4 regions of the Streptomyces sp. JLYT201 genome follow, and region 1 is predicted to be linked to each of the others. Evidence: riboswitches for the same ligand, from Rfam matches in the RefSeq annotation. Region 1 holds a riboswitch; each other region holds the start of a gene.

Region 1 (6,929 bases):
CGAGCCCTCTGTGGCCCGTCCGTTATACGGACAGGGGTTCCGTAGGCCAAGACCGTCGCTTAGATTTCCCGCACGTTAAACACGGGATAAGTGAGCGAACGGAGCCGCGGTATGCCAGATGTGCCTGAAGTGCCGGTTGCGCCTGAAGTGAGACAGCCGGTGGTCACGCCGGTCCGTGTGGTCGTCGCCCTCTGTCTCGCGGCGCCCTTCGTGGCCATGCTCTGGGTGAGCTCCTACGCGAAGGCCGACCCGGCCTTCATCGGCATCCCGTTCTTCTACTGGTACCAGATGCTGTGGGTGCTGATCTCGACCGCGCTCACGATGATCGCCTATCAGCTGTGGCAGCGTGAGCAGCGCGCCCGCAGGGCCGCCCGCGGCCAGGGGGGTGCGCGGTCATGAACGACGGCGTGAACGGCGTCGCGCTCGCCGTCTTCATCTTCTTCTTCCTCGCGGTCACCGTCATGGGCTTCCTCGCCGCCCGCTGGCGCCGGGCCGAGAGCGACAGCCTCGACGAATGGGGCCTCGGCGGCCGGTCGTTCGGCACCTGGGTGACGTGGTTCCTGCTCGGCGGCGACCTCTACACGGCGTACACCTTCGTGGCCGTGCCCGCGGCGATCTACGCGGCCGGCGCCGCCGGGTTCTTCGCGGTGCCGTACACCATCCTCGTCTATCCGCTGATCTTCACCTTCCTGCCCCGGCTCTGGTCGGTCTCGCACAAGCACGGCTATGTGACCACGTCCGACTTCGTGCGCGGGCGCTTCGGCTCCAAGGGGCTCTCGCTCGCGGTGGCCGTCACCGGCATCCTCGCGACGATGCCCTACATCGCGCTCCAACTCGTCGGCATCCAGGCCGTCCTGGACGTGATGGGCGTCGGCGGCGGCGACGACACCAACTGGTTCGTCAAGGACCTGCCGCTGCTCATCGCCTTCGGCGTGCTCGCCGCGTACACCTACTCCTCGGGCCTGAGGGCCCCGGCGCTGATCGCGTTCGTGAAGGACACCCTGATCTACATCGTGATCGTGGTGGCCATCATCTACATCCCGATCAAACTCGGCGGGTTCGACGACGTCTTCCACGCGGCGAGCGAGAAGTTCTCGGCGACCAACGAGGCGACCGGCAAGCCCGTCGGCGCGCTCGTGCCCGGGGACGCGGGGACCTGGACGTACGCGACCCTGGCGCTCGGCTCGGCGCTCGCGCTCTTCATGTACCCGCACTCGATCACCGCGACGCTGTCCTCGCGCAGCCGGGACGTGATCCGCCGCAACACCACCATCCTGCCGCTGTACTCGCTGATGCTGGGCCTGCTCGCGCTGCTCGGGTTCATGGCGATCGCGGCCGGGGTGAAGGTCGACAACGGGCAGCTGGCGATCCCGCAGCTGTTCGAGGACATGTTCCCCGACTGGTTCACCGGCGTGGCCTTCGCGGCCATCGGCATCGGCGCGCTCGTGCCCGCCGCCATCATGTCCATCGCGGCCGCGAACCTCTTCACCCGCAACATCTACAAGGACTTCCTCAAGCCCGACGCGACGCCCGAGCAGGAGACCAAGGTCTCCAAGCTGGTCTCGCTCCTGGTGAAGGTGGGCGCCCTCGCCTTCGTGCTCACCATGGACAAGACCGTCGCCATCAACTTCCAGCTCCTGGGCGGCATCTGGATCCTGCAGACCATGCCCGCACTCGTCGGCGGCCTGTTCACGCGGTGGTTCCACCGGTGGGCGCTGCTCGCCGGGTGGGCGGCCGGCATGGTCTACGGCACGGTGGCCGCCTACGGCGTCGCCTCGCCGACGCAAGCGCACTTCGGCGGGTCCTCCAAGGAGATCCCCGGCATCGGCGAGATCGGCTACATCGGCCTGACGGCGTTCGTCCTGAACGTGGTCGTGACGGTCGTCCTCACCTTCGTCCTGAAGGCGATCAAGGCCCCCGACGGCGTCGACGAGACCTCCCCCGAGGACTACACGGCGGACGCCGGCGACCAGGGCGTGGCCGTCGAGCTGCCCAAGGTGGGGGCGGGCCACTGAGCCGAGGCGCTACGGACCCACAGGGCCGGGCGGGGCACGGCGGCGGACGCATGCGAAAGGATGTGCGCATGAGACGTTCCCGCCGCCTCCTCCCGGCCCTGCTCCTCGCGCCGCTCGCCCTCACCGGCTGCGGCTCGGACAGCCTCGACAGCGCGGCACCGCCGGACCGCGCCGAGCTGAAGGCCCGCGCCGAGGCGGCGCAGACGGTCGTGGAGCACGTCTACGTGACGGAGGCCGACGGCTTCGAGCTGGCCCGCCAGTCGGTGGGCGTGATCGGCGACTACGGCTTCCAGTCCACCTACGTACGGGACGAGGGCGGCGCGCAGCTCACGCTCTCCGTCGACCGGGGCACCGTCACCGACGGGAACTGCCGCACGGTCCCGCCCGCCGCCACGCGCTGCGAGAAGGACGGCAAGGGCTGGTACCGCCGCACGGGCTCCCGGCACGAGTACGTCCGCACGGAGAACGGGCTGCGCATCCAGCTCGCCGCCGACCGCGACGCGGTGAGCCGCGAGGTGCTGCGCGCCGCCGCCGAGGCCGCCCACCGCGCCGACGACCGCGAACTCGACGCGACCCTGCCCGAGACGGCCGACCCCGAGGGCCTGCCCACGGACGGCGGCGACACGGGCCGCCCCGTGGAGCGCGGCGACCTGCCGCCGAACGGCGACGGCGCCCCGCAGGACCCGCCGGGCGCGGGCGGCTGACCCACCGGCGCCCCGCCCGGGGCTCCGGCCGAGACGGCACCGGGCACCCCACCCGGGGCTCCGGCTGACACGCCCCCGGGCACCCCGCCCGGGGCTCCGGCCGACACGCCATCGGGCACCCCCTCGGCCCCCCGCACGCCGCTCCGGCACACTGCCGCGCATGGACATGGTCATCAGGCGGGTGCGGCCCGCCGAGTACGCGGCCCTGGGCGAGCTCACCGTCGAGGCGTATCTGCGCGACGGCTTCCTGGAGTTCGGCGCCGAGGAGGGCGGCTACCGCGACCACCTGCGCGATGTCGCCGGGCGGGCCGAGGCCGCCGAGGTGCTCGTCGCGGTGGCGGGCGAGCGGCTGCTCGGGGGCGTGACGTTCGTGCCCGCGGCCGGACCCATGGCCGACATCGCGCGCGCGGACGAGGCGGAGGTGCGCATGCTCGCCGTCGCGCGCGCGGCGCGCGGCCGGGGCGCGGGCGAGGCCCTGGTGCGCGCCTGCGTCGAACGCGCCCGGACCGCGGGGCGCGCCGCGGTCGTGCTGTCCACCCAGCCGACGATGCTCGCGGCCCAGCGGCTCTACGAGCGGCTCGGCTTCGTCCGCGCCCCGCGCCGGGACTGGGAGCCGGTCCCCGGTCTGGGGCTCCTCTCCTACGAGTTGACGCTCTGACGGGCCGAGGAGCGACCACACCCCGTGAGGGAGCGGTCACCTCCGACACAACATCTAGGGGCACCACCGAAACCCGGCACAAGATGTATGCTCGTCCTCGCTGTCGCCGCAGGGGAATCCGGTGGAAGTCCGGAACTGTCCCGCAACGGTGTACGTGTGCGCATTTGCGTACCCACAAAGTCCGAGGACCTGCCGACAGCGCACCCGTGCCGCCCGGTCCGGGTGCAGACGTCCGGGCCTCGTGGACATGGGCTGGTGGACGCGGCGTACGTACCGCCTCGCGCGGTCGCGCCCGTGTGCCTTCGCCTGCCTCGATGCCCAGAGCCGAGCGAGGGAGAGCACCACGTGACCATCGCGCCCGCCGAGCCCGCGTCAGCGCAGGCCGAAGCCGGTCAGCAGCACGCCGAGCAGTCCGCCCCGTCCACCGACGGGCCCGGCGCCGCCCTGCTGCGCACCCTGACCGACCTCACCGCCGACCTTCCCGACGCCGACCCCGGACGCGTCGCCGCGGCCGCGCTGCGCGGTCGCTCGGCGAAGGCCGACGAGGCGGAGTTGCGGGAGCTCGCCACCGAGGCGGCCGCCGGGCTCATCTCCGAGGACCCCGCGTACTCCCGGCTCGCCGCCCGGCTCCTGAGCATCGGCATTCGCGAGGAGGCCGCCTCGCAGGGCGTCACGTCGTTCTCCGAGTCCGTCGCGGTGGGCCACCGCGAGGGCCTGATCGCCGACCGCACCGCCGCCTTCGCGGCCCTGCACGGCACCCGTCTGGACGCCCTCGTGGAGGCCGCGCTCGCCGACGGCGCCGACCGCCGCTTCGGCTACTTCGGCCTGCGCACGCTGCACAGCCGCTATCTGCTGCGCCACCCGATCACCCGCAAGGTCATCGAGACGCCGCAGCACTTCATGCTGCGCGTGGCCGCCGGTCTCGCCGAGGACGACTCCGCTCACGCCCTCGACGAGGTCGCCGCGCTGTACGGCCTGATGAGCCGCCTCGACTACCTGCCGTCGTCGCCGACGCTCTTCAACTCCGGCACCCGCCACCCGCAGATGTCGAGCTGCTACCTGCTCGACTCGCCGCTCGACGAGCTGGACTCCATCTACGACCGCTACCACCAGGTGGCGCGTCTGTCGAAGCACGCGGGCGGCATCGGTCTGTCGTACTCCCGCATCCGCTCGCGCGGTTCGCTGATCCGCGGCACGAACGGCCACTCGAACGGCATCGTGCCGTTCCTGAAGACGCTCGACGCCTCCGTCGCCGCCGTGAACCAGGGCGGCCGCCGCAAGGGCGCCGCCGCCGTCTACCTGGAGACCTGGCACTCCGACATCGAGGAGTTCCTGGAGCTGCGGGACAACACCGGCGAGGACGCCCGGCGCACCCACAACCTGAACCTGGCGCACTGGATCCCGGACGAGTTCATGCGCCGGGTCGCCGCCGACCAGGAGTGGTCGCTGTTCTCCCCCGCCGACGTGCCCGAGCTCGTCGACCTGTGGGGCGAGGAGTTCGACACGGCCTACCGCGCGGCCGAGGCCAAGGGCCTGGCGCAGAAGACCATGCCCGCCCGCGATCTGTACGGCCGCATGATGCGCACCCTCGCGCAGACCGGCAACGGCTGGATGACCTTCAAGGACGCCTCCAACCGCACCGCCAACCAGACCGCCGAGCCCGGCCACACCGTGCACTCCTCCAATCTGTGCACGGAGATCCTGGAGGTCACGGACGACGGCGAGACGGCCGTGTGCAACCTCGGCTCGGTGAACCTCGGGGCCTTCGTGGCGGACGGCGACATCGACTGGGAGCGCCTGGACGCCACCGTCCGCACCGCCGTGACGTTCCTCGACCGCGTCGTCGACATCAACTTCTACCCGACCGAGCAGGCCGGGAAGTCCAACGCCAAGTGGCGCCCGGTGGGCCTCGGCGCCATGGGCCTGCAGGACGTCTTCTTCCAGCTGCGGCTGCCCTTCGACTCCCCCGAGGCCAAGGCGCTGTCCACGCGGATCGCCGAGCGGATCATGCTCGCCGCGTACGAGGCGTCCGCGGACCTCGCCGAGCGCCACGGGCCGCTGCCCGCCTGGGAGAAGACCCGCACGGCGCGCGGCGTCCTGCACCCCGACCACTACGAGACGGAGCGGGCCTGGCCCGAGCGCTGGGAGGCCCTGCGGGCCCGCATCGGCAAGGTCGGCATGCGCAACTCGCTGCTCCTCGCCATCGCCCCGACGGCCACCATCGCGTCCATCGCGGGCGTCTACGAGTGCATCGAGCCGCAGGTCTCCAACCTCTTCAAGCGCGAGACGCTGTCCGGCGAGTTCCTCCAGGTGAACTCCTACCTGGTGCAGGACCTCAAGAAGCTCGGCGTCTGGGACGCGCAGACCCGTGAGGCGCTGCGCGAGTCCAACGGCTCGGTGCAGGGCTTCACCTGGGTGCCCGCCGACGTGCGGAACCTGTACCGCACGGCCTGGGAGATCCCGCAGCGCGGACTGATCGACATGGCCGCCGCGCGCACGCCGTACCTCGACCAGTCGCAGTCCCTGAACCTGTTCCTGGAGACGCCGACCATCGGCAAGCTCTCCTCGATGTACGCCTACGCCTGGCAGCAGGGCCTCAAGACCACGTACTACCTGCGCTCGCGCCCCGCGACGCGCATCGCCCGCGCCGCCGGGGGCTCCGCCGCCGCGGCCGCCCCCGTCCCCCAGCAGGTGAGCGACCCCGAGGCGATCGCCTGCTCCCTGGAAAACCCCGAGTCCTGCGAGGCCTGCCAGTAATGTCCCAGTCGGAACAGCACACCACGACGACGGGTGAGAAGAACCTGCTCGACCCGGGCTTCGAGCTGACGCTCCGCCCGATGCGCTACCCGGACTTCTACGAGCGCTACCGGGACGCGATCAAGAACACCTGGACCGTGGAGGAGGTCGACCTCCACTCGGACGTGGCCGACCTCGCCAAGCTGACGCCCGAGGAGCAGCACCTGATCGGCCGCCTGGTCGCGTTCTTCGCGACCGGCGACTCGATCGTGGCGAACAACCTCGTGCTCACCCTCTACAAGCACATCAACTCCCCCGAGGCGCGGCTCTATCTGAGCCGGCAGCTGTTCGAGGAGGCCGTGCACGTCCAGTTCTATCTGACGCTGCTCGACACCTATCTGCCGGACCCGGAGGACCGCGCCGCCGCCTTCGCGGCCGTGGAGAACATCCCCTCCATCCGCGAGAAGGCCGAGTTCTGCTTCAAGTGGATGGACTCGGTGGAGAAGCTGGACCGCCTGGAGTCCCAGGCCGACCGCCGCCGCTTCCTGCTGAACCTGATCTGCTTCGCGGCGTGCATCGAGGGCCTGTTCTTCTACGGCGCCTTCGCCTACGTCTACTGGCTGCGCAGCCGCGGTCTGCTGCACGGCCTCGCGACCGGCACCAACTGGGTGTTCCGCGACGAGACGATGCACATGTCCTTCGCCTTCGAGGTCGTGGACACCGTCCGCAAGGAGGAGCCCGAGCTCTTCGACGACGCGCTGCAGCAGCAGGTCACGGACATGCTGAAGGAGGCGGTCGACGCCGAGCTGCAGTTCG
Region 2 (6,929 bases), 3.1 Mb from region 1:
GTACTTGGAGCCGCTGGCGCGGAAGCCGCCGTTCCCGTCGGGCTCCAGGAGCATGTCGGTGGAGTAGATGTCGGCGCCGTGGCTCTTCTCGGACAAGCCGAAGGCGAACACCTCGCCCTGCGCGAGGAGTTCGGCCGCGCGGGCGCGGGCGGCGGCGTTGTCGCTCTGCCAGACCGGGCCGAGGCCGAGGATGGTGACCTGCCACGCGTACCAGTAGTCGAGGCCGTAGAAGCCGAAGATCTCGTTGAGGGCGGCGATCCGGGCGGTGTCCCAGCGCTTGTCGCCCTCGCCCGCACCGGCGGCGGACGCCGGGGTGAGGAAGGTCGCGAACAGGCCCTCCTTGGCGGAGAACTCCAGGAAGTCCGCGAGCCAGGCGCGGGAGCGGTAGTCCTCGATCAGCCGGCGCTTGCCGCGCGCCTCGAACCAGTCGACGGTCGCACGCAGCAGCCTGCGGGTCTCGGGGTCGAAGTGGGTCGGGTCGTAGGTGTGGGGGTTGAACAGCAGCGCGTCGGCCATGGCCAGTCGCCTTTCCGGCTCGGGGGTCGGGGAGGTCGGGGAAGGGGGCGGGAGAGCTGGGGGTGCGTCAGCGCCGGGCGCCGAGCCGTTCGAGGGTGGCGATCACGTCGTCGAGCCAGGTGAGCGTCATCTGTTCGTACGCGATGCCGCCGCGCAGCACGACGTGCTGGAGCTCCTGCCCGTCGTCGAGCACCGCGGGTGCCTCGGGCCCGGTGAAGTCGCGCCGCTCCCCCGCGCGGTAGTGCGCGAGCCGGTCGGCGTGCGCCTCGCGGTAGCGCCGCACCTCGCGGATCAGCGCGGCCGGGTCGTCGAAGGCAGCGCCGCGGATCTTCACGGCGAGCTCGTGCCGGACGCTCTCGGGCTCGATCGGCTCGTGCAGCCAGCCCGAGAGCGCGGCGCGGCCGAGGGCCGCGACGGAGTACTCCTTCTTGTCGGGCCGGTCCTGCTGCGCCACCGCGCGGGCCTCGATCCAGGCGTCGCTCTCCATGCGCTTGAGGACGCGGTAGATCTGCTGGTGGGTGGCGGTCCAGAAGTATCCGATGGACCGGTCGAACCGCCGGGCCAGCTCATAGCCGGAGCCCGGCTGCTCCAGCAGGGAGACGAGGATCGCGTGCTCAAGCGCCATGCCCGAATCCTTCTATGCAACTCGTTGCATATACAAGCGACGCAGGGCAGGTGAGACACGGCTCACCCGGCCGCGCCGCGTTCCGCGCGGGCGGCGGGCGGGCTACGACGGGTCGGCGCCCGCGGGCACTTCGTAGATCTTCCCGTCGACACCTGCCCGGTAGAGCCTGCCCGCCGAGAAGCCGCGGTCGCCCTGGCCGTAGGTGACCTGGGTGGACAGGTGCAGGCCCGACTCCACGGCGCAGAGGCGGCCGTCCTCGACGCGCCAGATCTGGCCCGCGGCGTGCGTGGCGATCAGCGGTCGCCCCGTGCTGTCGAGGGTGAGCCCGTCCGGCAGGGCGAGGACGTCGGACGGGGCCACCGAGACCCAACGCCTCGGGTGGGCCGGGTCGTCGGCCGCGATGCGGTAGAGGCCGGGGGCCACGGTGGTCTGGATGACGTACACCTGCGTCCCGTCCGGGGACACGGCGATGCCGTTGGGCTGGGGCACCCGGGCCCAGGCGGGGTCGACCCTGCCGTCCGGCGAGACGCGGCCGATGTTCCGCCCGCCCAAGGTCGTGGTGTACACGGTGCCGTCGGGCGCGAGGGCCACGCCGTCGATGCCGCCGAGTCCGGCGGCGTACGTGGTGACCTCGCCGGTGTCCGGGTCCACCAGGAGGAGCTTCGAGGTGGGCAGCGCGTCGCCGGTGAGCGAGTGCACGAGGTCGTTGCCGGTGCCGACGAGGAGGCGGCCGTCCGCACGCACGACGATCCCGCCGTTCGCTCCCACGTCGCCGGTGAGGGGTACGGGGGTGCGGCCCGGCGCGTCGATCCGGTAGACGCGGCCGGTGAAGTACGCGGTGGCGAACATCCGCCCGCGCTCGTCCACGACGATCGACTCGACCCAGTCGGGGATGCGCGCCACCTGGACCGGCGCTCCCCGCCCCGGGGCGGCACAGGCCGGTGCCGCGGACGCGGGGGCGGGTGCGAGCACACCCGCGGCCGCGGCCAGCAGGGCCAGCGACGCGATGCCGCGGCCCGGCCCGCGCAACACTCCGCGCGGCCTCCGGCTCACCTTCAACGTCATCGGTTCTCCTCCGTCGTCGGGTCGTGTGCCGGGCGAAGTATCAGCTCCGGGAGCGGCGAGCACCACCGTCTGGAGGTGTCGGCTCGGGCACACCGGTGGCGGGCGCGGGCGGCGGCGCACGCCGTAGGGTCGGCACATGCGCATCGTGTCCCTGCTCCCCGCCGCCACCGACGTCGTCGCCGAACTCGGCCTGCTGGAGGGGCTCGTCGGGCGCACCCACGAGTGCGACTGGCCGCCCCGGGAGGCGGCGGCCGTCCCCGTGGTGACCGGTGCCGATCTGGACCAGGACGCCTTGAGCAGCCGTGAGATCTCCGACGCGGTGGGCGGGTCGGCGCACTCCGGGTCCTCGCTGTACTCCCTCGACACCGAGGCGCTCGCGGCCCTGCGCCCCGATGTGGTCCTCACCCAGGACCTGTGCGACGTCTGCGCGGTCTCGTACGAGCGGGTCAGCCGCACCGTGCGGCTCCTGGACGCGGACACCCGCGTCCTGAGCCTGGAGCCGCGCACCCTCGACGACGTGCTGGACTGTCTGGTCACGGTCGGGGCCGTGCTCGGGGTGCGGGGGCGCGCCGCGTCGCGCCGGGACGAGCTGCGCGCCCGCCTCGACCGGGTGCGCGCCCTGACCGCGGGGCGTGCGCGGCCCCGGGTGGTCGCGATCGAGTGGCTGGATCCGCTGTGGCCGGCCGGGCACTGGGTGCCCGAGCAGATCGCCGCCGCCGGGGGCGAGCCGCTCCTCGCCGGGCCCGGCGAGCACACCGGGCCCATGACGTGGGACGCGGTGCGCGCGGCCCGGCCCGACGTGCTGCTCGTGCTGCCCTGCGGCTTTCCGCCCGAGCGGACGCTGCGCGAGACGGGCCTGCTCACCCGGCTGCCCGGCTGGTCGAAACTGCTCGCCGTCCGGTCGGGGCGCGTCTGGGTCCTGGACGGGCCCGCGTACTTCAACCGGCCGGGGCCGCGCGTGGTCCGCGGGGCGGAGGTGCTGGCCCACGTCCTGCACGGGGTGGGCGCCGGGGCGGCGGTGACCGCGGGCGAGGCGCGCCCGCTGCCCTGACCCGGGCGCGCCGCCCCGGCGCGGTGGTTCAGGACACCGCGCGGCGTCGCGGCGGGGTGAAGGCGTACAGGTCGAGGATCTCCGGCCGCGGAGCGACGCCGGGGCCCCCGGCGCGGACCCAGGCGACGATGTCCTCGGTCGCGTCCGCGTCGTTGACCAGGCCGAGCCACACCGGCCGGGCACCGGCCGCCCGGCCCTCGGCAGAGGGCTGGACCACGATGACGTTGGCCTGGTCGCACACGTCCAGGCAGGCGGAGACGCGTACGGGTGCCTCGGCCCGCAGGCGCGCGGTCTGTGCGGCGTGGTCGACGCCGGTCACCTTCGGACTGCCGCAGCAGCAGTCTCGGCAGACGACGACCCGGCAGGGCGCCGGTCCTGTGGCCGTGTCATGACTTCCTGCGGTGCCGGACGACTTCCGGGCCGGTCTTGCGGGCATGCCGCGTCCTGCCTCTCTCCGGGGAGATCCGCCCCGGTGTTGTGCGGAGGAGGCGACCGCGTGAGTCTCCTGGCTCTCGGGTCGCCGCTCGTCCCGGCTTTCCCACCCCCTGCGGGGCGGTGGCCGGTCGGGACGCGCTCGCCGATCACAGTGGCGGGACCGCGCCGGATTCACACCGGCTTCCTCGGACCGCCGTCGCCTTGTCGTCCGTCATCATTCCATCCGACTGCCCTCAGCTGCCCGGGGGTCCCGCTCCGGGACCTCGTCAGCCGCCGTACAGGGTCACCGGCAGGGCCTGGACGCTGTTGCTGACGAAGGACGGCAACGGCACCAACTCCGCGCGCGGCACGGCGAGCTCCATGTCCGGGAACCGCCCGAACAGGCCCGGCAGCGCGATGCCCGCCTCCAGACGGGCCAGGCCCGCGCCCAGGCAGTAGTGCGGGCCGTGGCCGAAGGAGAGGTGCTTCGGACGGGGCCGGGCGATATCGAACTCCTCGGCGTCGGGGCCGAATCGGTCGGGGTCCCGGCCCGCGGCCGCGTACGAGGCGAGGATGGCCTCGCCGCGCGGGATCACCACGTTTCCGACGGGGATGTCGTCGAGGGCGTAGCGCAGCGGGAAGTGCGCGACGGGCGGGTCCCACCGCAGGGTCTCCTCCACCACGGCGTCCCACGGCCGTTGCCCGGTGGTGACGGCGGCGCGCTGCTCGGGGTGGGTGAGCAGCGCCGCCGTCGCGTTGGTGATCAGGTTGAGGGTGGTGCCGTGGCCCGCGACGAGGACCAGGGTCAGGGTGCCGATCAGCTCCGGCTCCGAGAGCCGGTCGCCGTCGTCGCGCGCGGCGATCAGATGGCTGGTCAGGTCCTCCCCCGACCGCTTCCGCCGGTCGGCGACGAGGTCGGCGAGGAGTGCGTGCAGGCGTTGTTGGGTGGCGAGGGTCTCTTCGGGCGGGGTGACGCTGCTGGTCAGGCTCGCGGAGAGGTTCCGGAAGTCGTCGAAGCGCTCGTCGGGCACGCCGAGGAGGTCGCCGATCACCGCCATGGGCAGCGGATAGGCGAAGTGGCGGCGCAGGTCCACGGGATCGGTGCCGCCCTCGGCGAGGGCGTCGAGGAGGCTCTGGGTGATCGCCTCGACGCGGGGCCGCATCGCGGTGACGCGCCGCGCGGTGAAGGCCTGCGCGACGAGGTCGCGCAGCCGGCGGTGTTCCTCTCCGTCGGCGGTGGTCATGCCGCGGTTGGTGACCATGCCGATCAGCGGCCAGCCCTCCGGCACCTCCCCCGCCCGCAACGCGGACCAGTGCGCCGGGTCCTTTGCCGTACGGGGGTCCGCCAGGAGTTCCTGGAGGAGTTGGTGGCGGGTGAGGACCCAGGCGGGCAGTCCACCGGGGAGCCGCACGCGCACGGCGGGGCCGATCGCGCGGAGCCTCCGGTTCTCGCCGTGGAGGTCACCGGCGCTCGCGTCGAGGCGGAAGGGAGGGGGTTGGCTGTCCACGGGTCACCTCTGGCTGGGTCGACGAGGGAGCGAGCGTGGAGCGTGTGCGGGGACGGGCGTGGCGCGGGCGTGTGCTGTGCGCACCGTGCGCCGCACGCGGTGTGCGCCGTGCACGGCGTACGCGGGCGCCGTGCGGGGCGGCGTACGCGGAGCGGCCACTGGATCGTACGGTTCCGCGCGAGCCCGGAGAAGAGCGCGCGCGACGCCCGTGCGACGGTCCGTGGGGGCGTGCCCGGCCCGGGGCCTGACGGGTGTTCAGCCCGACGTGGCCGCGGGAGCGGGCTCGGCCTCGGTCTCCGGTTCCGCCTGCCGTGCGCGGTCGGCCGTGGCGCTGGCGACCGTCATCCGCAACGGGGGCAGGGACGCGACGAAGGTGCCGAGGGCCAGCAGGACGCCGAGCACTCCGGCGCCCGCCGTGTCGAGGACGGCGCCGACGGCCAGCGGCCCGATGCCGGTGCCCAGCGCGCTCGCTCCGCTGAGGGAGGCCACCAGGCGTCCGCTCGGGTCGAGGAGCGCGGCGGCCGCGAGGGTCTGTACCAGGACGGCCAGTTGGCAGGCCTGCCACAGGACGGCCGCGACGATGAACAGCACCGGGTCGTGGGTGAGCACCAGGGCGGCCATCGACAGGGCCTGTGCCGTGATGAAGGCGGCCAGGGACCGCGTGCGGCCGAAGCGGCGGGCGGCGGCGGGGCCGAGCACGGCGCCGACGAGGGCCACGACACCGGAGACGGCGAGGACCACCGACACGGCCGAGGGCGACATGCCGGTGTGTTCGCGGCCGAAGACCGAGGCGTACGCCCAGGCCCCCTGGGTGACGGCCCACAGCAGCGCGATCCCGCCCAGCAGGACCCATGAGGGGGTGGCCGCGTCGTTCGGCGTGGCGGCCGGGGCGGGCGCCGCCGGGGCCGCCCCGGGCTGCGCGGTCCCGCTCGTGGTCGGCCCGTCGGGAAGGCCGCCCACCAGGGGCCAGGCGAGCAGGCAGCACAGCGCCATGACCAGGAAGCCGGTGCCCTCCCCCACGCTGTGGTTGGCCGCGGGCACCGCCATGATCAGCAGGGCGGTCACGGCCACCGTGCCCGCGATGGTGGCCGCGGACGCCTTGTCGGCGTCGTCGGTGGCGGCGATCGCCGCCGTGGCCGCGGCGTAGACCGCGCCGAGCCCGCCGCCGATGACGAGATTGGCCAGGATCAGCGTCGGCAGGTCGCTCGCGGCGGTCGCCCCGACGAAGCCCGCGAGGCCGACGGCGAGACCGGTGCGAGCCATGCGGACGCGGCCGGGGCGCGCGGCCCGCGCGGCGAGGCGCAGGGTGACGAGCGCGGTGGCCATGAGCTGGGTGGCGCCGACGAGTCCCGCGCCGGAGTCCCCGAGCGCGAACCGCGAGGAGAAGTCATCGACGAACAGGGGCATCAGATTCGCCCCGCCGTTGCCCAGGGTGGCTCCGGCGATCAGGGCGACGGCGACGCCGAGGGTCAGGGCGGCCGTCCCGCGCGCCTTCACCGACGCCCCCGCGGGGTGCGGTCGGCCACAGGTGCTCGGCGGGTGGTCGGGGGTGCGACAGCCATGGGGTTCCCATCGGTCGGAGGTGCGGGATGAAGGGGTGCGGCCCGGTGGTCACGGGTGCGCCGGGTGGGCGTGCGTGACCACGGAGCGGGGCGGGTGCGGCAGGTGGGGCGGCGGGCTCAGCCGGTCCAGACGTCCTCGACGTAGCGGCCGGACTCGGTGAGCCCGGTGAGCCAGGCGGCGGCCTCGG
Region 3 (6,929 bases), 3.5 Mb from region 1:
ACGCCCGCTCCGGCGACCGCGTGGCCATCGCCGCCTACCTGGGCTCCGCCGACACCTTCGACCGGGCCGTCGCGGCCTTCGCCGTGCGCTACGTCTCCCAGAACGCGACCGACCACAAGGCGCTGACCAGCGCGATCGAGGCCGGGGTCCTCACCGCGACCACGGCGTACTGAACCGCGTACTGAACGGCGTGCTGAAGGGGCCCGCCGCCCGGGCTGCCGTGTGACGCGCGCAACCGCGCCTCCTGGTTTCGGGCCGGTGCGGGCCCGGGGAGAGCCTCCGGCATGACCACCACCGTCAGCGTCTTCACCCTCGGCGGCACCATCTCCGCCCACTCCGGCGGCGGCTCCGCCCGCCTCACCGGCTCCCAGACCCTCGCCGCCGTCCCCGTCCCCGACGACGTCAAGACGGAGCTGCACGACTTCCGCAGGCTCCCGGGCTCCTCGCTGACCCTGGCGGACCTGGCCGCCCTCGCGGAGCGCGTGGACGAGGCCACCGCCGCGGGCCACGGCGTCGTGGTCGTCCAGGGCACCGACACCCTGGAGGAGACGGCCTTCCTGCTCGACGTGGCGTGCGCGCCGCGCGCCCCGATCGTGGTCACCGGCGCGATGCGCCGCCCCGACCTGCCGGGCGCGGACGGCCCGGCGAACCTCGCCGCCGCGCTCGCCGTCGCCGCCGACCCCCGCTGCCGGGACCTCGGCGTCCTCGTGCTCCTCGCCGACGAGATCCACGCGGCCCGGCACGCGCGCAAGGCGCACACCACCTCGCTCACCCCGTTCGTCTCGCCCGGCGCGGGTCCGCTCGGCCGCGTGGTGGAGGGCGTGCCGCGGATCCTGCTGCGCCCCCAGGAGCCCACCGTGGAGCGCCCGCTGCGGCTCGGGAACGCCGCCCGCGTGGCCCTGCTGACCCTCTCCCTCGGTGACGGCGGCGAGCTACTGGAGGCGGTGGACGACCGCTTCGACGGCCTGGTCGTGGCGGCCTTCGGCGCCGGGCACGCACCCCAGTGGCTGGTGGAACCGCTCGCGGCCCGCGCCGCCCGGATGCCCGTCGTCCTCGCCTCGCGCACCGGCGCGGGCCCGCTCCTCAGCGAGACCTACCGCGGCCCCGGCTCCGAGGCCGACCTGCTGTCCCGCGGCCTGATCTCCGCGGGCTCCCTCGACGCGCCCAAGGCCCGCCTGCTGCTCCACGCCCTCCTCGCGGACGGCGCGGACCGCCCGGCCGTCGAGAGGGCGTTCCGCCGCCTCGACGGCAGCGGTGCCTAGCCGAGCTGCTCCGGCGTCACCGTCAGCCACCGCTTGTCCGCGGTGACGGGCTGCCCCAACTCCCGCTGCCGCGCCGCGTTCTTCCGCTTCATCGCGTCCAGCTGCTTCATGGAGCTGTCCTTGCGGTTGACCCACACGCGTACGCCCCCGTGCCGCACGTCCGCCGAGTGGAAGAGCATCGGCCCGTCGCTCGACGGCGTGTCCCCGGCCACGAGGACGGGCTTCTTCCACTCGTCGATGTACGTGGAGATCGCCGCGGGCTTGCCCTGGTACCAGGTCAGCGGCGCCCACAGGTTCGGCGTCAGCTCGTAGCGGGCGAGCCGCGCCCGGTCCTCGGGCCCGAAGCGGCCCTCGGCGATCTCCTTGCGGGAGCTGGTGACGCGGCCGGTCCTCGGGTCCTTGAGCTGGAGGCCCACGCCGATGACGTTGCGCGGCTTCACCCCGTACCCGTACTTCGGGTCGGCGAGCACCATCCGCACCAGGTCCTCGCTCGCGGCGCTCACCACGTACACCTCGATCCCGTGCGCGCGCAGGGACTTGTACAGCTCCCGCATGCCGGGGGAGAACTCGGGGCGGTGGACCTCGGTCCGCGTCACCTTCCCGTTCTCGTAGTACGTCGCCGGGATCGGCCGGTCGTACGCGAGCAGCTCGTCGACGTACCCCTTGAGCTGCTTCAGCGTGAAGCCGGAGAAGATCTGCGCGGCCCACGGGTAGCAGACCTGGTCGTCGACCTCGCAGAGGCGGGTGTAGTAGCTGTAGAGGCTCTCCTTGTGCGTGGCCGTGTCCTTGAACGGGATGACCTTCAGGGACGGGTCCATCGACCTCCGGGTCAGGACGCCCTTCATCTCCAGGAACGGAAGCAGCGCCTCCTCCAGGTCGTTGCGGTACGTCGTGTTGTCCGCGTCGAAGACGGCGTACGCGCCGTTGTGCGCGTTCTCGGCGATGACCTCGCCGAGTTCGGCGGCCACCGGCTTCGGCCAGTGCGCGAGCCGGACGGGCGCGGCCGACGGGCGCGCCGTGGCCGCGTCCGCGCCCGGCCACAGCGCGCCGCCCGCGAACACCGCCGCCGCGAGCGCCCCCGCGAGTCCGAGGACCGCCCGCTTGCTCCTGCTTCGTGCTCGTACAGCCATGGTGTCCGTTCCTCGGATCCTCGGAGGTGATGCGCCGCCCCGGGCGGAGCGGCGGGACATGCTACGAGCGCGCGGGGCCGATTCCCATGATCGATGTCACGGTGCGTGGCGGGCATGGGACGCGACGCAGCGGGTAGCCGCGGCGGCGCGTGCGAGGCCGTGCCCGCCCCCCCCCGCGAAGCCGTGCCCGGCGCCCGCGAGGCCGTGCCTGGCCCGCACATGCGGTCACAATGGACGCATGGACACCGCCCGCCGCGAGTTCGTCCGCGTCCCGCTCCCGCCCGAGCAGGGCGGCAAGGTCGTGTCCGCCGTGGGCTACCGCACGAGCGGCGAGACGCCGGGCCTGCACCGCGGCCTGCCGTCGCCGTATCTGACGCTGATCTTCTCGCTCGACGGGCCCGTCGTCACCGGCTCCACGGCGGAGCGGGCCACCGGGCCCGACGCCGAGCGCACCGACATCGTCGTGGGCGGTCTGCACCAGAGCCCGGCGTACGTCGTGCAGCCCGAGCACCAGGCGGGCATCCAGCTCGCCGTGCACCCGCTCGCGGCCCGCTCGCTCCTCGGCCTCCCGGCCGCCGAGCTGACGGGACGGCTCGTCACCGACGGCACGGACGTCCTCGGCCGGATCGCCGCCGAGGTCCGCGAGCGGCTGTGCGAGGCCGACGGCTGGGACGAGCGGTTCGCCTGCCTCCACGCCTACTTGGCGCGCCGCGCCGCCGACGCCGGGCGCCTCGCCCCGGTGCGCCCCGAGGTCGCCGAGGCCTGGGCCTGGCTCGCCCGGCACCGGGGCGCGGGCACCCTGCGGGGCCTGGCCGCGCACGTCGCGCTCAGCGAGCGCCGCCTGACGGCCCTCTTCCGCGCCGAGACCGGCGTGACGCCCAAGCAGGCCGCCCGCCTGATGCGCTTCCAGCACGCGAAGGCGCGGGTCGTGCGCGCGGTCGTCGCGGGCGCGCCCGCCGACCTCGCCCGCGTCGCCGCCGACTGCGGCTACTACGACCACTCCCACCTGGTGCGCGACTTCCGCCAGTACACGGGCGCGAGCCCGACCGCCTGGCTGGCCGAGGAGTGCCGGAATATCCAAGCCGGGGGACACCGCGACGGCGAAGACTGAGAGGCATGAACACCACCGAAGCGGTACAGAGCACTCAGAACACCCCGAACCTCCGCGCCCCCGACGTCTGGCCCGCCTTCCAGGCCCACGACGCCCCCGCCCTCATCGACTTCCTCGTCACCACCGTCGGCTTCCTGCGCACCGCCGTGTACGAGGACGGCGGCCGCGTCGCCCACGCCCAGCTCGACTGGCCCGAGGGCGGCGGCGTCATGCTCGGCTCGTACGACCCGGAGTCGGCCGAGTGGTGCCTCAAGCCGGGGACGTTCGGTGCGTACGTCGTCACGGATCACGTCGACGCCCTCCACCGCCGCCTCAAGGAGGCGGGCGTGAAGGTCATCCGCGAGATCGAGGACCAGCCGTACGGCAGCCGCGAGTTCGCCGTCGCGGACCCGGAGGGCAACAAGTGGTCCTTCGGCACCTACCGCGGCGAACCGCGCCCCGAGCAGGGGTGACGTCCGCCCGGCCCGCGGCGGGGTGATAGCTTGCGCACGCCAGTCGCGCCCGCACCAGGGCCAGGGAATCCGGTGGGAATCCGGAACTGACGCGCAGCGGTGAGGGGGACGGGCGGGACCAGCGGCCACTGGATGTCACCGGACATCCGGGAAGGCGGCCCCGCCCGGACGAACCCGAGTCCGAAGACCTGCTGGCACCGCCGACCGCGCGCCGGGCGGCGGGGTTTCGCAGACCAGGCTCCGCGCATGAGCCATGAGACCCGGGAAGTCCTGTGCCCCCTCTCGCCCCTCGCGCACGCCGCGCGCCCGCCCGTCCCCGCAGCGCCGCCCCCGGCGCCCGCACCGCCCCCGGGGCGCGCCTGACCGCGCTGCTCGCGGCGGGCGGCCTGCTCCTGCTCACCGCCTGCGGCGGCGGCTCCGCGAAGCGCCAGGACGAGGGGGCCAAGGCCGCGGGCTACCCGGTGACGGTCACCTCCTGCGGCAAGAAGGCCGAGGTCACGGCCCCGCCGAAGCGGGCGGTCTCCCTCGACCAGGGCTCCACGGAGATCCTGCTCTCCCTCGGCCTCGCCGACCGCATGGCCGGCACCGGCACCTGGACCGACCCGGTCCTGCCCCGCCTGAAGAAGCAGAACGCGAAGGTCGAGCGCCTCGCCGACCGCTACCCGTCCCTGGAGAAGGTCCTCTCCAAGGAGCCGGACTTCGTCAGCGCGTCGTTCCTCTACACCGTCGGCAAGGGCGGCGTCGCCGACCGCGCCAAGTTCACCGAGCTCGGCGTCCCCGTCTACGTCTCGCCCACCGACTGCGCGGGCAAGGACAACGGCGGCGACGGCGACGGCACCCGCACCAAGACGCTCACCATGGACACCGTCTACGGCGAGATCCGCGACCTGGCCCGGGTCTTCCACGTCCAGGCGCGCGGCGAGCGCCTCGTCGCGGACCTCAAGTCCCGCGTGACCAGGGCGAAGCAGACGCTCAAGGCGTCCGACGCGTCCGTCCTGTACTGGTTCTCCGACTCCAAGGCGCCCTACATCGCGGGCTGCTGCGGCGCGCCCGGCGTCATCACCCGCGCCCTCGGCGTCCGCAACGTCTTCGCCGACACGCGCGCCGAGTGGCCCCAGATCAACTGGGAGACCGTGGCCGACCGCGACCCGGACGTCCTCGTCATCGGCGACCTCACCCGCAAGGCCCAGTCGGCCGAGAGCGCCCGCCAGAAGATCAGGTTCCTGGAGTCCAACCCCGTCACCAGGAACCTCACGGCCGTGAAGAAGAAGCGGTACGTGCTGCTCAGCGGCCAGGCCCTCAACCCGACGATCCGCACGGTCGACGGCATCGAGCAAGTCGCGGCGGGGCTGCGCGCGTTCGGCCTGGCCCGGTGAGCACGGCCGCACGCGAGCGGGCCCGCGGCGGCCCGCGCCTCCGGTCCGGCGCCTGGCGCGCGGCCCTGCTGTGGGCGGCGGGCCTGGTGGCGCTCCCGCTCTCGGTGGCCGTCGCCGTCACCATCGGCCCGGCCGACATCTCCGTACCGGACGTCTGGGCGGCGGTGGCTGCCCACCTCGGCTGGGGCGAGGCCGAGCTCACCCCGCTGCGCGACGGCATCGTGTGGAACCTGCGCATGCCGCGCACCCTGCTCGCGGGCGTCTGCGGGGCGGGCCTCGCCGTGTGCGGCGCGGTCCTCCAGTCGCTGCTGCGCAATCCGCTCGCCGACCCCTTCGTCCTCGGCGTGTCCTCCGGGGCGTCCACGGGCGCGGTGGCGGTGGTGGTCCTCGGGGTCGGCGGGGGAGCGGTGTCGGTCTCCGGCGGGGCCTTCGCCGGAGCCCTGTGCGCGTTCGGCTTCGTGCTGCTCCTCAGCCAGGCCCTGGGCGCCACGACGGACCGCGTGGTCCTGTCCGGGGTGGCGGCCATGCAGCTCTTCTCCTCCCTCACTTCCTTCGTCATCCTGACGGCCGCGGACGCGGAGACGACGCGCGGCGTCCTGTTCTGGCTGCTCGGCTCGTTGAGCGGCGCGGACTGGACGGACGTGGCGGTGTGCGCGGCGGTCCTCGCCGTGGCCCTGGTGATCTGTCTGTCCCAGGCCCACACCCTCGACGCGTTCGCCTTCGGCCAGGACGCGGCGGCCGCCCTGGGCGTGCACGTCACCCGGGTCCGGCTGCTCCTGCTGTGCACCACGGCCCTGCTCACGGCGGCCCTGGTCAGCGCGGCCGGGGCCATCGGCTTCGTCGGCCTGACCCTGCCCCACGCGGCCCGCGTGCTCGTCGGCCCGCGCCACGCCCGCCTGCTGCCGGTGACGGCCCTGACCGGCGCGGTGTTCCTCATCTGGGTGGACACCCTGGCCCGTACGCTCCTGGACCCGCAGGAGGTGCCGGTCGGCGTGGTCACGTCGCTGATCGGCGTCCCCGCGTTCGTGGCGGTCCTCTACCGCACGAGGAGGGTCGGATGAGCGCGGCGCGGTCCCGTGCGGAGCCTTCGGCAGGCACTCCGGCGGAGCCTGAGGCGGGGCTTCCCGCTCAGGAGGGCGCGGGCCTCAGCGCGGACCGGGTCTCCCGGGCCGCGGGCGGGCGCCTCATCGTCGACGGCGTCACCCTCGCCCCGCGCCCGGGCACGGTGGTCGGCCTCCTGGGCCCCAACGGCTCCGGGAAGTCCACGCTCCTGCGCCTCCTCGCGGGCGTCCTGGCCCCCACCGCCGGGGCGGTCACCCTCGACGGCGAGCCGCTGCGCGACCTGGGCCGCCGCGCGGTCGCCCGCCGTCTCGCCCTGGTGGAGCAACAGGCGGACACCCAGGTCGACCTGACGGTGCGGGACGTCGTACGCCTGGGCCGGGTGCCGCACCGCCGCGCCTGGGTGCCGTCGACGGCCGAGGACGAGCGGGCCGTCGCCGATGCCCTGGCCCGCACGGGCCTGTCCGACCGCGCGGACCAGCCCTGGCACACCCTCTCCGGCGGCGAACGCCAGCGCTCCCACATCGCCCGGGCCCTGG
Region 4 (6,929 bases), 2.5 Mb from region 1:
CGCCGCATGCCCGCGCCCACCGACGACTCGGCGGTCAGCGCGATGACGCCGATCTGCGCGGCGTGCTCGACGTGGGTGCCGCCGCACAGCTCGCGCGACCAGGCGCCGCCGATCTCGACCACCCGGACCCGCTCGCCGTACGTCTCGTCGAACAGCGCGAGCGCGCCGAGCTCCTTGGCCTCGGGCAGCGTCATCCAGCGCACGCCGACGGGCAGGTCGCGGCGGAGGGCGCGGTTGGCGGCCTCCTCGACCTCGCTGCGGACGGTGGCGGAGAGGCCGCCGCGCCAGGGGAAGTCGAGGCGCAGCTGGCCCGGGCGGTTGTAGGAGCCGGACTGCAGGGCGGTCGGGCCGAGGATCTCGCGCAGGGCGGCGTGCAGCACGTGGGTGCCCGAGTGGGCCTGGCGCGCGCCGAGGCGCCACTCGGGGTCGACGGCCGCGTGCACGGCGTCGCCGACGGCCACCTCCCCTGCCGCGACGCGGATCTGATGGGCCACCAGGCCGGGCAGCGGCCGCTGCACGTCGAGCACCTCGGCCTCCAGCGAGGCCCCGGTGAGCCGTCCGGCGTCGCTGTCCTGGCCACCGGACTCGGCGTAGAACGGGGTGCGGTCGAGGACGGCGGTGACGATCTCGCCGTCCCGGGCGACCGGTACGGGACCCGCGGGGCCCAGCAGCGCGAGGACGCGGGAGTCCGTCGCCAGGGTGTCCCAGGCGCGCCAGTCGGTGGGCCCGTGCGCGTCGAGGACGGCGCGCAGGGCCGAAGTGTCGGGGGCGGAGCCGGACTTGCGGGCGCGGGCGTCGGCGCGGGCCCGCTCGCGCTGCTCGCGCATGAGCGCCGTGAAGCCGTCGCGGTCGACCTCGACGCCCTGTTCGGCGGCCATTTCCAGGGTGAGGTCGATGGGGAAGCCGTAGGTGTCGTGCAGCAGGAAGGCCTGGGCGCCGGGCAGGTGGCGCCCGCCGTCGGCCTTGACCCGGGTGACCGCGGTGTCCAGGACGGTGGTGCCCTGCTTGAGGGTGGCGCGGAAGGCGTCCTCCTCGCCCTGGGCCTGGTCGGCGATGCGCGCGAAGGCGTCGGCGACCTCCGGGTAGCTCGGCGCCATCCGGTCGCGGGCGACGGCGAGCAGGTCCGCGAGCGCCGGGTCGCCGTACCCGAGCTGGCGCAGGGAGCGCACGGCGCGGCGCAGGATGCGGCGCAGCACGTAGCCGCGGCCCTCGTTGCCGGGCGCGGTGTTGTCGGCGAGCAGCATCAGGGCGGTGCGGACGTGGTCGGCGACGACGCGCAGACGGACGTCGGCGGTGGCGTCGGCGCCGTAGCGGACCCCGGCGAGCTCGGCGGCGCGGTCGAGGACGGGCCGGGTCTCGTCGGTCTCGTACAGGTTGTCGACGCCCTGGAGGAGGGTGGCCATGCGCTCCAGGCCCATGCCGGTGTCGATGTTACGGCGGGGCAGTTCGCCGAGGATCGGGAAGCCGGTCTTGCCGGTGCCCTCGCCGCGTTCGTACTGCATGAAGACGAGGTTCCAGAACTCCATGTACCGGTCCTCGTCGACGGCGGGGCCGCCCGCGCGGCCGAGGGCGGGGCCCCGGTCGTAGAACAGCTCCGAGGACGGTCCGCACGGGCCGGGCACGCCCATGTGCCAGAAGTTGTCCTCGTCGCCGCGCGCCACGATCCGCTCGTCGGGCAGCTCCGCGAGCCGCCGCCACAGGGCGCGCGCCTCGGTGTCGGAGTGGTGCACGGTGACCCAGATCCGGGCCGGGTCGAGGCCGTAGCCGCCGTCGGCGACGGGGCGGGTGCTCAGCTCCCAGGCGTAGGCGATGGCCTCCTCCTTGAAGTAGTCGCCGAAGGAGAAGTTGCCGTTCATCTGGAAGAACGAGCCGTGCCGGGTGGTCTTGCCCACCTCCTCGATGTCGAGGGTGCGCACGCACTTCTGCACGCTGGTGGCGCGCGGCCACGGCGGTGCCACCTCGCCGGTCAGATACGGCTTGAACGGCACCATGCCCGCGTTGACGAACAGGAGCGTCGGGTCGGGCGTGGGCAGCGGGGCGCTGGGCACCACGGTGTGGCCGCGCTCGGCGAAGAAGTCGAGGAAGCGGGTGCGGATGTCGGCGGTGCGCAAGGCGTGCTCCGGGCGGGGGCTCAGGGTGACAGGGGCGGGGCGGCGGCGGTGCGCGCCGGGTGGTGGGGGCCGAGGAAGACGGCGGTGCCGTGGCCGTCGGGGGCGGGGTGGGTGACCTGCCGCCAGCCGAGCCGCTCGTAGAAGCGGACGGTGGCGTCGGCCCGCACGGACGTGAGCAGCCAGCAGCGGGCGTCGGGCGCGTCGCGCGTGACCGCTTCGAGGAGCGTACGGCCGAGTCCGCGCCCGTGCGCGCCGGGCACGACGGCGAGTTCGTCGACCTCCAGGCCGCCGCACAGCCAGGCGGCGGTGCGCTCGGCGCCGAGCGCGGCGGTGACGCGCGGGTAGGAGCGGGCGTCCGGCAGCGGGGTGCTCGACGTCCAGGCCGTGGCGAAGCCGAGCACCCGCTCGCCGTCGAGGGCGACGGCGCCCGCGAAGCCGGGCCGGGCGGCGTCGGCCGCGAGGCGCGTCAGATACCCGTCGGCCTCGGCGGGCTCCGCGTGCCAGGGCGGCTCGGCGAACGCGGCGGCGTAGACGGCGCGGATGCCCTCGCGGTGGGCGAGCAGGCCGGGGCCCGCGAGGCGGTGCACGACGGCGGCCATCAGGCGGCCCTCGCGACGCGGGCGACGGGGTGCAGCGCGGCGTGCTCAAGGGGCGCCGAGGGGTCGATGGACACGTCGAGGGGTGCGGGCTCGGCGCCCGCGCGCACCAGGAGGTCGCCGACGGCGGCGATCATCGCGCCGTTGTCGGTGCACAGGCCCAGCGGCGGGACGCGCAGGGTGATCCCCGCGGCCCGGCAGCGCTCCTCGGCGAGGGCCCGCACCCGGGAGTTGGCGGCGACGCCGCCGACGACCACGAGCGTGCCCACGCCGTGCGCGGCGCAGGCCGCGACCGCCTTGCGGGTCAGGACGTCGGCGACGGCCTCCTGGAGCGCGGCGGCCCCGTCGGCGACCGGCAGTTCGCGGCCCCGGTGGCTCTCGGCCCAGCGGGCCGCGGCGGTCTTCAGACCGGAGAACGAGAAGGCGTACGGGTCGTCGCGCGGCCCGGTCAGGGGGCGCGGGAAGGCCACCGCGTCCGACGAGCCCGCGCGGGCCGCGCGGTCGACGGCGGGGCCGCCCGGGTAGGGCAGGCCGAAGACGCGGGCCACCTTGTCGAAGCACTCCCCCGCGGCGTCGTCCAGGGTGTCGCCCAGGTGGGTGATGGGGTCCCGGGCGAGGTCGCGCACGAGCAGCAGCGAAGTGTGGCCGCCGGAGACGATGAGGACCACGCACGGGTCCGGCAGCGGCCCGTGCTCCAGGGTGTCGGCGGCGACGTGCCCGGCCAGGTGGTGCACGCCGTACAGCGGTACGTCGAGTGCGTACGCGAGGCCCTTCGCCCCGGCGAGGCCGACCTGGAGGGCGCCGGAGAGGCCCGGCCCGGTCGTCACGGCCACCGCGCCGATGTCGCCGAGCCGCAGCCCCGCCCGGTCGAGGGCGCTGCGGACCACCGGGTTCAGCGCGTGCACGTGGGCGCGGGCGGCGATCTCGGGGACGACGCCGCCGAAGCGGGCGTGCTCGTCCATGCTGGACGCGACGGCGTGCCCGAGCAGCTGCCCGTCCCGCACGAGACCTGCCCCGGTCTCGTCGCACGAAGACTCGATCCCCAGAACGATCCGAGGGGGTGCCATGCGTGTACTCCCGCTTCTTCCGCGTGCCGACCGGCCCAGCTAATGCGGCTCCATAGTAATTGCAATCAATATGCAATAAGCCGCGCCTGTCGTCTTCCCCCCTCCCCCGGACAGGGGTTCATCACCTACGCTTGCGGCGCGACTGGTTCGTCCTGCCCGCCAGGCAGTGGCGTCGTAAGAGGGAACCCGGTGGAAATCCGGGACTGCCCCGCAGCGGTGAGTGGGAACGACCGCCGTCATACGCACTGGGTCCGGCACGGACCCGGGAAGCGACGGCCAGTAGGTGACCTCCTCGGAGGTCTCGCCCGCGAGTCCGAAGACCTGCCCGTTGCCCGTGCGCGCCCCGGCGTGCGCGGCTCACCGGTGACCTCGTGGGCGGGTCGGCGTACACATCGGGCACAGGCGCGCGGCCATCGACGGCCGTGGCCGGTCGGCCGGTCTGTTGCTCCTTCGCGCTCCCGATCGTCCCGGGACCCACACGACATTGCTCGCGAAGGAGAGTTCTGTGACAGACAAGTCCGCAGCCGCGGCGGCACGGGCCACCGTGTACGGCTACCCCCGCCAGGGCGCAGACCGGGAGTTGAAGAAGGCCGTCGAGGGCTACTGGAAGGGCCGCGTCAGCGCTGCGGGCCTGCGGGAGACGGCGGCCCTACTGCGCCGCACGAACTGGGAGCAGCTCGCGGACGCCGGTGTCCACGAGGTGCCGACCGGCGACTTCTCGTACTACGACCACGTCCTGGACACGAGCGTGATGGTCGGCGCGATCCCCGCGCGGCACCGCGCCGCCGTCGCGGCGGACCCGCTGGACGGCTACTTCGCGATGGCCCGGGGCACCGCGGAGGTGGCGCCCCTCGAAATGACCAAGTGGTTCGACACCAACTACCACTACCTGGTGCCGGAGCTGGGCCCGGACACCGTGTTCGCGGCGGACGCGACGAAGCAGGTCGCCGAGGTGAAGGAGGCGCTCGCGCTCGGCCTCGCCGCGCGCCCCGTGCTCGTCGGCCCGGTCACCTATCTGCTGCTCGCCAAGCCCGCGCCGGACGTCGATCCGGGCTTCGAGCCGCTGACCCTCCTGGACCGGCTGCTTCCGGTGTACGCGGAGGTCCTCGCCGATCTGCGGGCGGCGGGCGCCGCCTGGGTGCAGCTGGACGAGCCCGCGCTCGTGCAGGACCGCACGCCCGCCGACCTGAACGCGGCGGCCCGCACCTACCGCGACCTGGGCGCGCTCGACGACCGTCCGAAGCTGCTCGTCGCCTCCTACTTCGACCGGCTCGGCGAGGCGCTCCCCGTGCTCGCCAAGGCGCCCGTGGACGGGCTGGCCGTCGACTTCACGGGGCCCGCCGCCGCCAACCTGGACGACCTCGCGCGGGCGGGCGGCCTGCCCGGCAAGCGCCTGGTCGCGGGGGTCGTCGACGGGCGCAACATCTGGATCAACAACCTGGAGAAGTCCCTCAGCACCCTCGGCACCCTGCTCGGGCTCGCCGACCGCGTGGACGTCGCCGCCTCCTGCTCCCTGCTGCACGTGCCGCTGGACGCCGCCGTCGAGCGCGACATCGACCCGCAGGTCGCCCGCTGGCTCGCCTTCGCCCGGCAGAAGACGACCGAGCTGGTCACCCTGGCCCGCGGCCTGTCCCAGGGCCCGGACACCATCGCCGCCGAACTCGCCGCGAACCGCGCCGACCTGGCGTCGCGCGCGGGCTCCGCGCTCACCCACGACCCGGCAGTGCGCGCCCGCGCCGCCGCCGCGACCGCCGCCGACGCCCGGCGCGCGCAGCCCTACCCCGAGCGGGCCGCCGCCCAGCGCGCGAGCCTGGGCCTGCCGCTGCTCCCGACGACCACCATCGGCTCGTTCCCGCAGACCACCGAACTGCGGGCGGCCCGCGCCGACCTGCGCGCGGGCCGCATCGACACGGCCCGGTACGAGGAGCGCATCGAGTCCGAGATCCAGGCGGTGCTCTCCTTCCAGGAGAAGGCGGGCATCGACGTCCTGGTGCACGGCGAGCCCGAGCGCAACGACATGGTCCAGTACTTCGCCGAGCAGCTCACCGGCTATCTGGCGACCCGGCACGGCTGGGTCCAGTCGTACGGCACGCGCTATGTGCGGCCGCCGGTGCTCGCCGGGGACATCTCGCGCCCGGAGCCGATGACGGTGCGCTGGACCGCGTACGCGAACGCGCTCACCGACCGGCCCGTCAAGGGCATGCTGACCGGTCCGGTGACGATGCTCGCGTGGTCGTTCGTCCGCGACGACCAGCCGCTCGGCGACACCGCGCGCCAGGTGGCGCTCGCCCTGCGCGACGAGGTGAACGACCTGGAGGCGGCGGGCACGTCGGTGATCCAGGTCGACGAGCCGGCGCTGCGCGAGACGCTTCCGCTGCGCGCCGCGGACCGGGCCGCGTACCTGCGGTGGGCGACGGAGTCCTTCCGGCTCACCACGAGCGGCGTGCGGCCGGAGACGCAGATCCACACCCACATGTGCTACGCGGAGTTCGGCGACGTCCTCCAGGCCATCGACGACCTCGACGCGGACGTCATCAGCCTGGAGGCGGCCCGCTCGCACATGCAGGTCGCGGACGAGCTGGCCGCCGCGGGCTATCCGCGCGAGGTGGGTCCCGGCGTGTACGACATCCACTCGCCGCGGGTGCCGGGCGCCGACGAGGCGGCCGCCCTGCTGCGCAAGGGACTTGAGGCCATCCCGGCCGGGCGCCTGTGGGTCAACCCGGACTGCGGCCTGAAGACGCGCGGCTGGCCGGAGACCCGGGCCTCCCTGGAGAACCTGGTCGCCGCCGCGCGGCAGGTCCGGGCCGAGCTGACGGCGCGGGAGTCCTGACGCGCGCCGCCCGGTGGCCGGGACGCCCCGGCCACCGGGCGGCGCTCAGCGGTCGCCCTGGGCGAGGACCGCTGCCACGAGGTCGCGCGCGAACCGCGGTGACAGGCCGTCCGGCCGGAACAGGATCCGGAAGAGCAGCGGCGCGACCACGTGGTCCATGACGGCCTCGCGCTCCGGCAGCCCCCGCTCGCCCCGCTCGGCGGCGCGGGCCAGGAGCAGGTCGATGTGCTCGGCGGAGTAGTCCGAGCAGCGGCTCGCGTTGCCGCTCTCGGGGTCACCGAGGAGCGCGTCGCGCAGATAGGCCCGGCCCGGCGCCGACGACATC

What was found. Region 1 has a riboswitch for cobalamin ahead of AC5WAM_RS14400 (ribonucleoside-diphosphate reductase subunit alpha). Riboswitches for the same ligand answer to the same signal wherever they lie in the genome.
Region 2: it holds a riboswitch for cobalamin, as region 1 does, so the genes downstream of both, AC5WAM_RS02055 ((2Fe-2S) ferredoxin domain-containing protein) here and AC5WAM_RS14400 (ribonucleoside-diphosphate reductase subunit alpha) in region 1, are expected to answer to the same signal.
Region 3: it holds a riboswitch for cobalamin, as region 1 does, so the genes downstream of both, AC5WAM_RS29855 (ABC transporter substrate-binding protein) here and AC5WAM_RS14400 (ribonucleoside-diphosphate reductase subunit alpha) in region 1, are expected to answer to the same signal.
Region 4: it holds a riboswitch for cobalamin, as region 1 does, so the genes downstream of both, metE (5-methyltetrahydropteroyltriglutamate--homocysteine S-methyltransferase) here and AC5WAM_RS14400 (ribonucleoside-diphosphate reductase subunit alpha) in region 1, are expected to answer to the same signal.

The regions. Positions count from the first base shown of each region.
Region 1 covers NZ_CM182551.1:3,601,011-3,607,939, forward strand. The annotation lists gene AC5WAM_RS14380 (DUF3311 domain-containing protein) at 112-399, shown strand; gene mctP (monocarboxylate uptake permease MctP) at 396-2,015, shown strand; gene AC5WAM_RS14390 (hypothetical protein) at 2,084-2,719, shown strand; gene AC5WAM_RS14395 (GNAT family N-acetyltransferase) at 2,880-3,377, shown strand; adenosylcobalamin-variant (AdoCbl-variant) riboswitch at 3,478-3,576, shown strand; gene AC5WAM_RS14400 (ribonucleoside-diphosphate reductase subunit alpha) at 3,723-6,134, shown strand; gene AC5WAM_RS14405 (ribonucleotide-diphosphate reductase subunit beta) at 6,134-6,929, shown strand, end outside.
Region 2 covers NZ_CM182551.1:507,635-514,563, forward strand. The annotation lists gene AC5WAM_RS02035 (acyl-CoA dehydrogenase family protein) at 1-516, opposite strand, end outside; gene AC5WAM_RS02040 (PadR family transcriptional regulator) at 584-1,141, opposite strand; gene AC5WAM_RS02045 (SMP-30/gluconolactonase/LRE family protein) at 1,244-2,206, opposite strand; gene AC5WAM_RS02050 (cobalamin-binding protein) at 2,343-3,257, shown strand; gene AC5WAM_RS02055 ((2Fe-2S) ferredoxin domain-containing protein) at 3,286-3,693, opposite strand; cobalamin riboswitch at 3,757-3,878, opposite strand; gene AC5WAM_RS02060 (cytochrome P450 family protein) at 3,959-5,179, opposite strand; gene AC5WAM_RS02065 (MFS transporter) at 5,435-6,676, opposite strand; gene AC5WAM_RS02070 (bifunctional cytochrome P450/NADPH--P450 reductase) at 6,859-6,929, opposite strand, start outside.
Region 3 covers NZ_CM182551.1:7,062,072-7,069,000, forward strand. The annotation lists gene AC5WAM_RS29830 (DUF2252 domain-containing protein) at 1-173, shown strand, start outside; gene AC5WAM_RS29835 (asparaginase domain-containing protein) at 285-1,262, shown strand; gene AC5WAM_RS29840 (HAD family hydrolase) at 1,259-2,392, opposite strand; gene AC5WAM_RS29845 (helix-turn-helix domain-containing protein) at 2,631-3,503, shown strand; gene AC5WAM_RS29850 (VOC family protein) at 3,509-3,955, shown strand; cobalamin riboswitch at 3,979-4,165, shown strand; gene AC5WAM_RS29855 (ABC transporter substrate-binding protein) at 4,315-5,331, shown strand; gene AC5WAM_RS29860 (FecCD family ABC transporter permease) at 5,328-6,392, shown strand; gene AC5WAM_RS29865 (ABC transporter ATP-binding protein) at 6,389-6,929, shown strand, end outside.
Region 4 covers NZ_CM182551.1:1,149,355-1,156,283, forward strand. The annotation lists gene alaS (alanine--tRNA ligase) at 1-2,111, opposite strand, end outside; gene AC5WAM_RS04945 (GNAT family N-acetyltransferase) at 2,132-2,710, opposite strand; gene tsaD (tRNA (adenosine(37)-N6)-threonylcarbamoyltransferase complex transferase subunit TsaD) at 2,710-3,774, opposite strand; cobalamin riboswitch at 3,901-4,117, shown strand; gene metE (5-methyltetrahydropteroyltriglutamate--homocysteine S-methyltransferase) at 4,280-6,604, shown strand; gene AC5WAM_RS04960 (TetR/AcrR family transcriptional regulator) at 6,650-6,929, opposite strand, start outside.